Regions from separate parts of the Streptomyces sp. NPDC006544 genome, predicted to be linked through region 1. Evidence: riboswitches for the same ligand, from Rfam matches in the RefSeq annotation. Region 1 holds a riboswitch; the other holds the start of a gene.
The links. A riboswitch is a leader RNA that binds a small molecule or an ion and turns the genes downstream of it on or off. The one in region 1 is predicted to bind ZMP and ZTP.
Positions count from the first base shown of each region.

Region 2: linked by a shared signal. The riboswitch ahead of ABZY44_RS35575 (bifunctional 5,10-methylenetetrahydrofolate dehydrogenase/5,10-methenyltetrahydrofolate cyclohydrolase) and the one ahead of glyA (serine hydroxymethyltransferase) in region 1 are both predicted to bind ZMP and ZTP.

Region 1 covers NZ_JBEXOV010000015.1:95,320-100,833, reverse strand. Annotated here, with positions in the region: gene ABZY44_RS10455 (glutathionylspermidine synthase family protein) at 1-834, shown strand, start outside; gene rocD (ornithine--oxo-acid transaminase) at 862-2,070, opposite strand; ZMP/ZTP riboswitch at 2,181-2,271, shown strand; gene glyA (serine hydroxymethyltransferase) at 2,307-3,584, shown strand; gene trpS (tryptophan--tRNA ligase) at 3,819-4,832, shown strand; gene ABZY44_RS10435 (2'-5' RNA ligase family protein) at 4,961-5,514, shown strand, end outside.
Region 2 covers NZ_JBEXOV010000150.1:6,638-12,151, reverse strand. Annotated here, with positions in the region: gene ABZY44_RS35575 (bifunctional 5,10-methylenetetrahydrofolate dehydrogenase/5,10-methenyltetrahydrofolate cyclohydrolase) at 91-981, opposite strand; ZMP/ZTP riboswitch at 1,010-1,104, opposite strand; gene ABZY44_RS35570 (class I SAM-dependent methyltransferase) at 1,208-1,969, shown strand; gene ABZY44_RS35565 (RNA polymerase sigma factor) at 2,186-3,760, shown strand; gene ABZY44_RS35560 (hypothetical protein) at 3,778-5,514, opposite strand, start outside.

The sequences.
Region 1 (5,514 bases):
AAGATGCTGGAGTACAACGCCGACACCCCCACCTCGCTGGTGGAGGCGGCGAGCCCGCAGTGGTTCTGGATGGAGGAACGCTTTCCCGGCGCCGACCAGTGGAACTCCCTCCACGAGCGGCTCGTCGACGCCTGGCGCCGACAGGCGGAGCTGCTGCCGTCGGCCACGGTCCACTTCGCGCACTCCGAGACGGACGAGCTCGGCGAGGACCTGATGACGGTCGCCTACCTGCGCGAGACCGCCGAGCAGGCCGGCCTCGACGCGCGGGCGCTGTCCGTCGAGCGGATCGGCTGGGACGCCCTGACCGAACGCTTCGTGGACGAGAAGCTCGGCTTCATCCGCGCCTGCTTCAAGCTCTACCCGTGGGAGTGGCTCGTCACCGACGAGTTCGCCCCGCAGGTGCTGGGCACGTACGACCTCGGCGGCGGCTCCGGCACGACCGCCTGGATCGAGCCGCTGTGGAAGATGCTGCTCTCCAACAAGGCGCTGCTGGCGGTCCTGTGGGAGCTCTTCCCCGAGCACCCGAACCTGCTTCCCGCCTACCTGGACGGCCCGCGCGAGCTCGCCGGCACCACCGGCTACGTGGCGAAGCCACTGCTGGGGCGCGAGGGCGCCGGGGTCACCCTGCACCCGGTGGGCGGCGAACCGTTCGCGCCGGAGCCGGACGAGACGTACGTCTTCCAGGCCCTGGACCCGCTGCCCGACTTCGACGGCAACCGCGTGGTGCTCGGCGCGTGGGTCGTCGAGGACGAGGCGGCCGGACTCGGCATCCGTGAATCGGCGGGGCCGGTCACGGACGAGTACGCCCGCTTCCTGCCCCACGTCATCGTCTGACCGCCCGCCCGGCCGGCTGCGCGCCGGCTAGTCGTCCGAGAGGACCGACCTGAGCTGGTCGAGGCCCCAGTCCAGGTCCTCCTTGCTGATCACCAGCGGCGGCGCGATCCGGATCGTCGACCCGTGGGTGTCCTTGACGAGCACCCCGAGTTCCATGAGCTTCTCGGAGATCTCCCGGCCGGTCCCGCGCGCCGGGTCGATGTCGATGCCCGCCCACAGCCCGCGGCCGCGTACGGCGGTCACCGCCCCGCCGCCGACCAGCAGGTTCAGCTCCCGGTGCAGGTGGTCGCCGAGTTCGGTGGCGCGCTGCTGGTACTCGCCGCCGCGGAGCATCGCGACGACCTCCAGCGCCACGGCGCAGGCGAGGGGGTTCCCGCCGAAGGTCGAACCGTGCTCGCCCGGCTTGAACACGCCGAGGACGTCGCGGTCGGCGACGACCGCCGACACCGGGACGACGCCGCCGCCCAGCGCCTTGCCGAGGACGTACACGTCCGGGACGACCCCCTCGTGCTCGCACGCGAAGGTCCTGCCGGTCCGGCCCAGCCCCGACTGGATCTCGTCCGCCATGAAGAGGACGTTCCGCTCCCGCGTCAGTTCCCGAACGCCCCGCAGGTAACCGGCGGGCGGTACGAGGACGCCCGCCTCGCCCTGGATGGGCTCCAGGAGCACGGCGACGGTGTTGGAGGTGACGGCCGCGGCGAGCGCGGTGAGGTCCCCGTACGGGACGATCTCGAACCCGGGGGTATAGGGGCCGAAGTGGTCGCGCGCCTCGTGGTCCGTCGAGAAGGACACGATCGTCGTGGTGCGGCCGTGGAAGTTGTCGGCCGCGACCACGATCTTGGCGTGGCCGTCCGGGACGCCCTTGACCTCGTACCCCCACTTGCGGGCGGTCTTCACCGCCGTCTCCACGGCCTCGGCGCCCGTGTTCATGGGCAGCACCGCCTCCTTGCCGCACAACGCGGCGAGCTCGGTGCAGAAGTCCGCGAAGCGGTCGTGGTGGAAGGCGCGGGAGGTGAGGGTGACCCGCTCCAGCTGGGCGCGGGCGGCGTCGAGCAGACGGCGGTTGCCGTGGCCGAAGTTGAGGGCGGAATAGCCGGCGAGCATGTCGAGGTAGCGGCGTCCCTCCACATCGGTCATCCACGCGCCTTCCGCCGTGGCGACCACCACGGGCAGGGGGTGGTAGTTGTGCGCGCTGTGCGCGTCGGCGGAGCGGATGGCATCAGAAGTTGCAGACACGGGGTCTCCGATCGTCCGTCAAGGCCTGTGACGAGGGTGGCGTCACTGTGCATCCTCGCTCGTATACCGGACGGAGAAACCTTTTTCGTGGCGTGCCCGCTAAGCTGTGCGGCACGCACGGCGACTGGCGTACGGAGAACCAACTCCGGGGGAGTCGTGCGCGCACGACCGCATACAGGGCCGCTCGCCTGGGCTTCGCGGGGACGAGAACCGACATCGACCCCGGAGGAACCGCCATGAGCGCGAACCACCACCTCGCCCATCCCGCCCTGCTCGCCACCGACCCCGAGCTGGCGTCCTTCGTCGCCGCCGAGGAAACCCTGCAGGCGCAGACCCTGCGGCTGATCCCCAGCGAGAACTACGTCTCCGCCGCCGTGCTGGAGGCCTCCGGCACGGTGCTGCAGAACAAGTACAGCGAGGGCTATCCGGGCCGCCGCTACTACGAGGGCCAGCAGAACATCGACCGGATCGAGGCGCTGGCCGTCGAGCGGGCGAAGGGCCTGTTCGGCGTCGACCACGCCAACGTCCAGCCGTACTCCGGCTCCCCGGCCAACCTCGCCGTGTACCTGGCCTTCGCGAAGCCCGGGGACACCGTGATGGGAATGGCCCTGCCGATGGGCGGGCACCTGACGCACGGCTGGGGCGTCTCGGCGACGGGATCCTGGTTCCGGGGCGTCCAGTACGGCGTCCGGGCCGACACCGGCCTGATCGACTACGACGCGGTACGGGACCTCGCGCTGGCCGAGCGCCCCAAGCTGATCTTCTGCGGCGGCACCGCCCTCCCGCGCACGATCGACTTCGAGGCGTTCGCGTCGATCGCCAAGGAGTCCGGCGCGGTCCTGGTCGCCGACGTGGCGCACATCGCCGGCCTGATCGCGGGCGGGGCGCACCCGTCCCCGGCCGGGCACGTGGACGTGATCTCGACGACCACGCACAAGACCCTGCGCGGCCCGCGCGGCGCGATGCTGATGTGCCGCGAGGAGCACGCCAAGGCCATCGACAAGGCGGTCTTCCCGGGCCTCCAGGGCGGCCCGCACAACCAGACGACGGCCGGCATCGCGGTGGCACTGCACGAGGCGGCGCAGCCCGCCTTCGTCTCGTACGCGCACGCGGTCGTGGCCAACGCGAAGGCGCTCGCCGCGGCGCTGCTCGAGCGGGGCTTCGACCTGGTCTCCGGCGGTACGGACAACCACCTGATCCTGATCGACCTCACGGGCAAGGGCGTCCCGGGCAAGGTCGCGGCGAAGGCGCTGGACCGGGCGGGCATCGTCGTGAACTACAACACCGTGCCGTTCGACCCGCGCAAGCCGTTCGACCCGTCGGGCATCAGGATCGGCACGCCGTCGCTGACCTCGCGGGGCCTCACGCAGGCCCACATGCCGGCGGTCGCCGACTGGATCGCCCGCGCGGTGTCCGCCGCCGCGGCGTCGGACGAGCCCGCGCTGGCCGCCGTCCGCGCCGAGGTCGAGGACCTGATGGCCGCCTTCCCGGCCCCGGGGCTCCCGCTGTCGTAACCCCCGGCGCGCCGCGCGGGGCCCCGGCCCCGCGCGGCGGTCTCCGCCGGGCCGGAGCCGGCCCGCCGGCGCCCCCGGGAAACCGGTCGCCCGCTCCGGGCAGGATCAAGACGACCGGTTACGGGCGAGTACGCACTGTGACCGCCCGTGTCCCATGGCGCCGGGTCCCGACGACCCGCCGGTTCCGGCCAGCGCCGGGCCGGAGCCGGTCGGTCCACCTGAGAGAATGAACCCATGGCTTCTGATCGTCCTCGCGCGCTCTCCGGCATTCAGCCCACCTCCGGTTCGTTCCACCTCGGGAACTACCTCGGAGCCATCCGCCAGTACGTCGCCCTGCAGGAGACGCACGACGCCTTCTACATGGTCGTCGACCTGCACGCGATCACCATGCCGCAGGATCCGAAGGAGCTCCGGGCGAACACCCGGCTCTCCGCCGCGCAGCTGCTCGCCGCCGGCCTGGACCCCGAGCGCTGCACGCTCTTCATCCAGAGCCACGTGCCGGAGCACGCGCAGCTCGGCTGGGTCATGAACTGCATCACCGGCTTCGGCGAGGCCAGCCGGATGACCCAGTTCAAGGACAAGTCCGCCAGGCAGGGCGCGGGCAACGCCACCGTCGGCCTGTTCACGTACCCGATCCTCCAGGTCGCCGACATCCTGCTCTACCAGGCCGACGCCGTCCCGGTCGGCGAGGACCAGCGCCAGCACATCGAGCTGACCCGCGACCTCGCCGAGCGCTTCAACCAGCGCTTCGGCACGACGTTCACCCTCCCGGCGGCGCACATCGTCAAGGAGGTCGCGAAGATCTACGACCTCCAGGACCCGGCGATCAAGATGTCGAAGTCGGCGTCCTCCCCCAAGGGCCTGATCAACCTCCTCGACGAGCCCAAGGTCACCGAGAAGAAGATCAAGAGCGCTGTCACGGACACCGAGGCCGTGATCCGTTTCGACACCGCGAACAAGCCCGGCGTCAGCAATCTGCTCACGATCTACTCCACCCTCACGGGCGAGTCGGTGCCCGCGCTCGAAGCGGCGTACGAGGGCAAGGGCTACGGCGCGCTCAAGACCGATCTGGCCGGCGTGATGGTCGATTTCGTCACACCCTTCAAGCAGCGCACCCAGGAGTACCTGGACGACCCCGAAACCCTGGATTCCCTGCTGGCCAAGGGCGCGGAGAAGGCCCGGGCGGTCGCCGCGGAGACCCTGGCACAGGCGTACGACCGCCTCGGTTTCCTGCCCGCGAAGCACTGACGGGGACCGAAGAGGAAGAGGGCCCTGGCGAATCGGGGGGTGCTGCCGCCACACTGGGTCGGCAGCACCTGTTCGGCACACGCGCCGCGCACGGACGACGCACAGGACCAAAAGCGGAGGAGAGATACGTGGGGACCGTAACGCTCGGCGTTTCGATCGCGGTCCCGGAGCCGTACGGCAGCAGCCTCCAGCAGCTGCGCGCCGGCTTCGGGGACGCCGCCGCGCACGGGATCCCCACGCACGTCACCCTCGTACCGCCGACGGAGGTGGCGGCGGACCGGCTTCCGGAGATCCGCGCCCACCTGGCCGCGGTCGCCGCCGGGAGCCGTCCCTTCGTGATGCGGCTCGCCGGAACGGGAACCTTTCGGCCCCTCTCACCGGTCGTCTTCGTCCAGATCGCCGAGGGCGGCGCGGACTGCACCCGGCTCCAGGGCCGGGTCCGCGACCCGCAGGGCCCGCTCAACCGGGAGCTGGCGTTCCCGTACCACCCGCACGTCACCGTCGCCCACGGGATCTCCGAAGAGGCGATGGACCTCGCGTTCAGCACCCTCGCGGACTATGCGGCGGACTGGGTCTGCGAGGGCTTCGCCCTCTACGAGCAGGGCTCGGACGGGGTCTGGCGCAAGCTGCGGGAGTACCCCTTCGGCAATGGCGCGGCCGGGGTTCCGACGCAGCCGGGCTC
Region 2 (5,514 bases), on a different contig from region 1:
ACCCGCACCTGCCGACGGTGCCGGTGGCCACATCCGGTAGCCCGGCTGGGCCGGGGCGTCCGCGCCGTGCGGGAGGACGTGCGGCCGGGGTCAGAGGTCCGCGAGCGCCAGACCGGCCTGCGTGGCGGCGGCCTGGACGGTCTGCTCCAGCAGTACGGCGATGGTCATCGGACCGACGCCGCCGGGCACGGGGGTGATCAGCGAGGCGCGGGCGGCGGCCGACTCGAAGTGGACGTCGCCGACGTTGCCCTCGTTGTAGCCGGCGTCCAGGACGACCGCGCCCGGCTTGATGTCCTCGCCCCGGATGAACTCGGCCTTGCCGACGGCGGCGACCAGCACGTCCGCCTGGCGCACGATGGACGGCAGGTCCACGGTGCGGGAGTGGCAGTAGGTGACGGTGGCGTTCTGCTCCAGCAGCAGCATCCCGGCGGGCTTGCCCAGGATGGCGCTGCGGCCGACGACCACGGCGTGCTTGCCGGTCAGGTCCACGTCGTAGGCGGCGAGGAGGCGCATGATGCCGCCGGGGGTGCAGGAGACGAAGCCGGGCAGTCCGAAGCCCATCGCGGCGAAGGAGTGCATGGTGACCCCGTCGACGTCCTTGCCGGGGGCGATGGCCTCGAACGCGGCGCGCTCGTCGATGTGGTGCGGAACGGGGTGCTGGAGCAGGATGCCGCTGATCTCCGGGTCCTCGGAGAGCGCGGTCAGGGCGGCGACGAGCTCCTCGGTGGTCGTCGCGGCCGGCAGTTCCACGTGGCGGGAGGTGATCCCGGCCTTGGCGCAGCGGTTCTGCTTCATGCGCACGTAGGTGACGGAGGCCGGGTCCTCGCCGACCAGCACGGTGGCGAGACAGGGCGCGGTGCCGGTGCGCTCGGTGATCCGCGCCGCGTGGGCGGCGGTCTGCTCCGAGATGCGGCGGGCGAGGGCGGTGCCGTCCATCAGCCCGGCGGTGCGGGCCGGCTGTTCGGTGTGGGCAGTCGTCATGGGGTCTCCTGAGCGTCGCTGCGGAATCGCGGTTCGCCCAGGCGCGCGGCAGTCGACGTACGGGGAGTACGCCGGGCCGCTCCCCGGTGGTGATCCACCCGAACGCCAGTCACGGCCCGCCGCCCAGTGTAGGCGACCCCCCGGTGGACCCGGCGGGCTGCCCCCGGCGGCCCCCGTGCCGGGCAATCCGGTGGATGAGCCGCTCCCGGCCTGGGACGATCGAGACATGACGCCCACCTTTGACCATCTCGTCGCGGAAGCGGAAGCCGTGTCCGTGGACGGCTGGGACTTCTCCTGGCTCGACGGCCGCGCCGGCGAGCAGCGGCCTTCCTGGGGCTACCAGCGCCTCCTGGGGCAGCGCCTGTCCGGCGTCCGGGCCGCCCTCGACGTCCAGACGGGCGGCGGCGAGGTCCTCGCCGGGGCGGGGCCCCTGCCCCCGCTGATGGTGGCCACCGAGTCGTGGCCGCCGAACATCGACAAGGCGACCCGGCTGCTGCACCCGCTCGGCGCGGTGGTGGTCTCGGACTCCGACGAGCCTCCGCTGCCGTTCGGCGACGAGGCCTTCGACCTCGTCGCCAGCCGGCATCCGGTTACGATTTGGTGGGAGGAGATCGCGCGGGTCCTGCGTCCCGGCGGTACGTACTTCTCCCAGCAGGTCGGTCCGTCGAGCGTCTTCGAGCTGGTCGAGTACTTCCTGGGCCCGCAGCCGGAGGAGGTCCGGCGCGGCCGGCACCCCGACGACGCGGTCGCCGATGCCACGCGGGCCGGCCTGGAAGTGGTCGACTTGCGTTCGGAGCGGCTCCGGACGGAGTTCTACGACATCGGAGCCGTGATCTACTTCCTACGGAAGGTGATCTGGATGGTGCCCGGCTTCACGGTCGGGCAGTACCGGGACCGGTTGCGCGAGCTGCACGAACAGATCGAACGCGATGGCCCGTTCGTCGCGCACACCGCCCGGTTCCTCATCGAGGCCCGCAAAACGGGCTGACAAGAAGGGCGGACGCAGCCACCGCCGATCGGTTGCCCGGTCACAGCGTGGCGCAGGTCACTCAATTCAGCGCGTAACGAATCTACTCGGGCGTGCGATGAACCGACAGGTGTCCTCGTGCGGCTCGGAATACAGACCCCCCTCGGGTCTGTTTCCCGAGTTCGCGCGATGATGTCCCGCCACCCCCTTATATCTGTTCGCAACGAGAGGCTCCTTGTGTCGCTCAGCCCGTCCCGTACGTTCCCCACGGAGATCGCCGAATCCGAGGCCCTGGTCGCGCTTGTCGAGCGTGGCCGCGAGCAGGGTCACATCAACGGTGATGACGTGCGCCAGGCCTTCGAGGCCGGCCGCATCCCGGTGGACCAGTGGAAGCGGGTCCTGCGCAGCCTGAACCAGGTCCTGGACGAGGAGGGTGTCGCGCTGCACGTCAGCGCCGCACCCGCCACGAAGGCTGCCGCCAAGAAGCCGCGCAAGGCGGCCGCTGCCCCGGCTCGCGCCGTCACCAAGAAGGCCGCTGCCGCGCCCCGCCCCATCGGCGCGCGCAAGACGGCCGCCCCTGCCACCGCCGCGGCGATATCCGACCCGTCGGCCTCCGGGACCGAGGAGGAGGTGGCGGCCGAGGCCGCCGCCGCGCCGAAGAAGCGGACGGTCAAGAAGACCGCCGCGAAGAAGACGGCCGTGAAGAAGACGGCCGCGACGAAGAAGGGCGCCAAGGACGGCGACGAGGACGCCGCTCCCGCCGCCGAGGGCGAGGACTGGGCCGCCGAGGACCTCGACGACGACGCCGAGAAGGAGACGCCCAAGACGGGCGGCAGCGCGGGCTTCGTCCTGTCCGACGACGACGAGGACGACGCCCCGGCGCAGACGGTCATGGTCGCCGGCGCCACCGCCGACCCCGTCAAGGACTACCTGAAGCTGATCGGCAAGGTGCCGCTGCTCAACGCCGAGCAGGAGGTCGAGCTCGCCAAGCGCATCGAGGCGGGTCTCTTCTCCGAGTACAAGCTCGAAGAGGAGGAGGACCACAAGCCGGCGTTCAAGCGCGAGCTCGAGATCCTCGTCGAGGACGGCCGCCGCGCGAAGAACCACCTGCTGGAGGCCAACCTCCGCCTCGTGGTCTCCCTCGCCAAGCGCTACACCGGCCGCGGCATGCTCTTCCTGGACCTGATCCAGGAGGGCAACGTCGGTCTGATCCGCGCCGTGGAGAAGTTCGACTACACCAAGGGCTTCAAGTTCTCCACGTATGCGACCTGGTGGATCCGTCAGGCGATCACGCGCGCCATGGCCGACCAGTCGCGCACCATCCGCATCCCCGTCCACATGGTCGAGATCATCAACAAGCTGGCCCGTGTCCAGCGCCAGATGCTCCAGGACCTCGGCCGCGAGCCCACTCCCGAGGAGCTGGGCAAGGAACTCGACATGACCCCCGAGAAGGTCATCGAGGTCCAGAAGTACGGCCGCGAGCCGATCTCCCTGCACACCCCGCTGGGTGAGGAGGGCGACAGCGAGTTCGGCGACCTCATCGAGGACTCCGAGGCGGTCGTCCCGGCCGACGCGGTCTCCTTCACCTTCCTCCAGGAGCAGCTCCAGTCGATCCTGGGCACGCTCTCGGAGCGCGAGGCGGGCGTGGTCTCCATGCGCTACGGCCTCAACGACGGCCAGCCGAAGACCCTCGACGAGATCGGCCGCGTGTACGGGGTCACCCGTGAGCGCATCCGCCAGATCGAGTCGAAGACCATGTCGAAGCTCCGTCACCCGTCGCGTTCGCAGGTGCTGCGCGACTACCTCGACTAGGACCGGGGCCCGCGCCCTCAGGCCAGTCGGAAGACCGGTCCCCGGGGCGTGAACGGCAGGGAGGCGCCCTGCGGAACCAGGAAGGCGTGCTCGCGCCGGATCCGCAGGGTGTCGGTCCACCCGTCCGTGATCACCAGCACCGGTGCCCCGGGCGGGAAGTCCTCCGCCCTCAGCAGCAGGTCGATGCCCGGCTGCAGCGCGGTCCCGCCCCGGCCGCGGATCTTCACCCGGCCCGCGATCTCGGTCGGGGGCAGATAGCCCGCGTCGTACGGCGCCGCGTCGCAGAACACGACGCGTGCCGCCGGAACGTCGCGGGCTTCGGCGTACGAGGCGATGGCGCCGAGCGCCTTGCCGAGCAGGGCGGTGCCCATCGACCCCGAGGTGTCGAGGACCACGCCGAAGGTGCACCGGGCCGTCTCCTCCGCCGGGAAGTACCGGCCCGCACGCGGGATGTCCGGGGTCGAGGCCTGGCGGCGGGCGGGGCGCGCGAAGCTGCGTACCGGCTGCGGCCGCGGCACGTACTCGTCGAACCAGCGGGCCAGGCGCACGTCCCACGGCACCGGAGGGTGGGCCAGCGCCCTGATCTCCTCGACCAGCCCGGCGGGCAGCAGCCCGCGCTCGCCGTGCTCGTGCAGGTCGAAGCCCTGGACCAGACCGCGCCGGTAGAACTCGTCCAGGTCGGTGTACGGTCCGCTCCCCGGGTGCGGCAGCGGCTCACCCAGGATGTCCCCGCGGCCCTTGCCGCGCAGGGTGGCGAGCCGGCGCATCCGGCGCAGGTCGCCGGTGATCCGGTCGTAGACCTCCTCCGCCGAGAGGTCCTTCAGCTCCGGGTCGTACAGCAGCCCCTCGGGCATCTCGCCGACGCCCATCTCGACGAGCCAGCCGTTGACGACGTAGTCGGCGGCCACGTTGTGCAGGTACGGGTCACGGGCTCCGCGGCGTTCGCCGTGGCGCAGGGCGGCGTGCAGCATCTCGTGGGCCAGGATGAACCGCCACTCGCCGTCGGTGAAGGAACGCAGCGGGTTCACGTAGATCTCGCCCGCGCTCGCGCTGACGGCGGCGATGCCGATGCCCTGGGCGCGGGAGAGTTCCGCGTCGGCGACGATCCGCAGACCCGCGGCGAGGCCGCCGAGCAACGGGTAGGAGGAGACGAACCAGTTCAGGGCGCGTTCCCACGGCTGCGGGCGGTGGCCCTCGCGGCCGGCGGCCAGGTCCATGGTGGCCGACACGGACCGGGTGAGGGCATGGGCGAAGCCGGTCTGCCAGTCCGGGGCCGCGTTCCCGTTCCGCCAGGGCACCAGGATCTGGTCGGGGGTGCCGGGGGCGCTCGCGGCGCAGTCCTCGTAGCGGGGCGGGACGCCGCCCTGGCGCCAGGCGCCGGCGAGCTGCTCCTCGTCGCCGCCCGGGTACGCGCCGGGCAGCCGGTCGGGGGCCCGGCCGACGGGGAAGTTCAGCAGGAAGCGGTTGACGACCACGCAGCGGGCGGCGAGGTCGGCGCGGTCGGGCTGCGGCCGGTCCCCCTCCTCGGATGCGGGAACGTGACCGAATCCGAGGTGGAGCAGGCAGTGCGCCAGCGCCCAGGCCCATGCGGCGGGCTCGGCGCGGAGGGTGGGGTGGGAGTGGACCACGCCGTTGGAACTGACCACGGCGAGTCCGGCGGCCGCACAGGAAGCGCACTGGAGACTGCGGCAGAAGGTCGCGGAGACCGCGCCCAGGGCGGGGTTCTGCCGGACTGCGGCCCGCCCGGCCTCGTA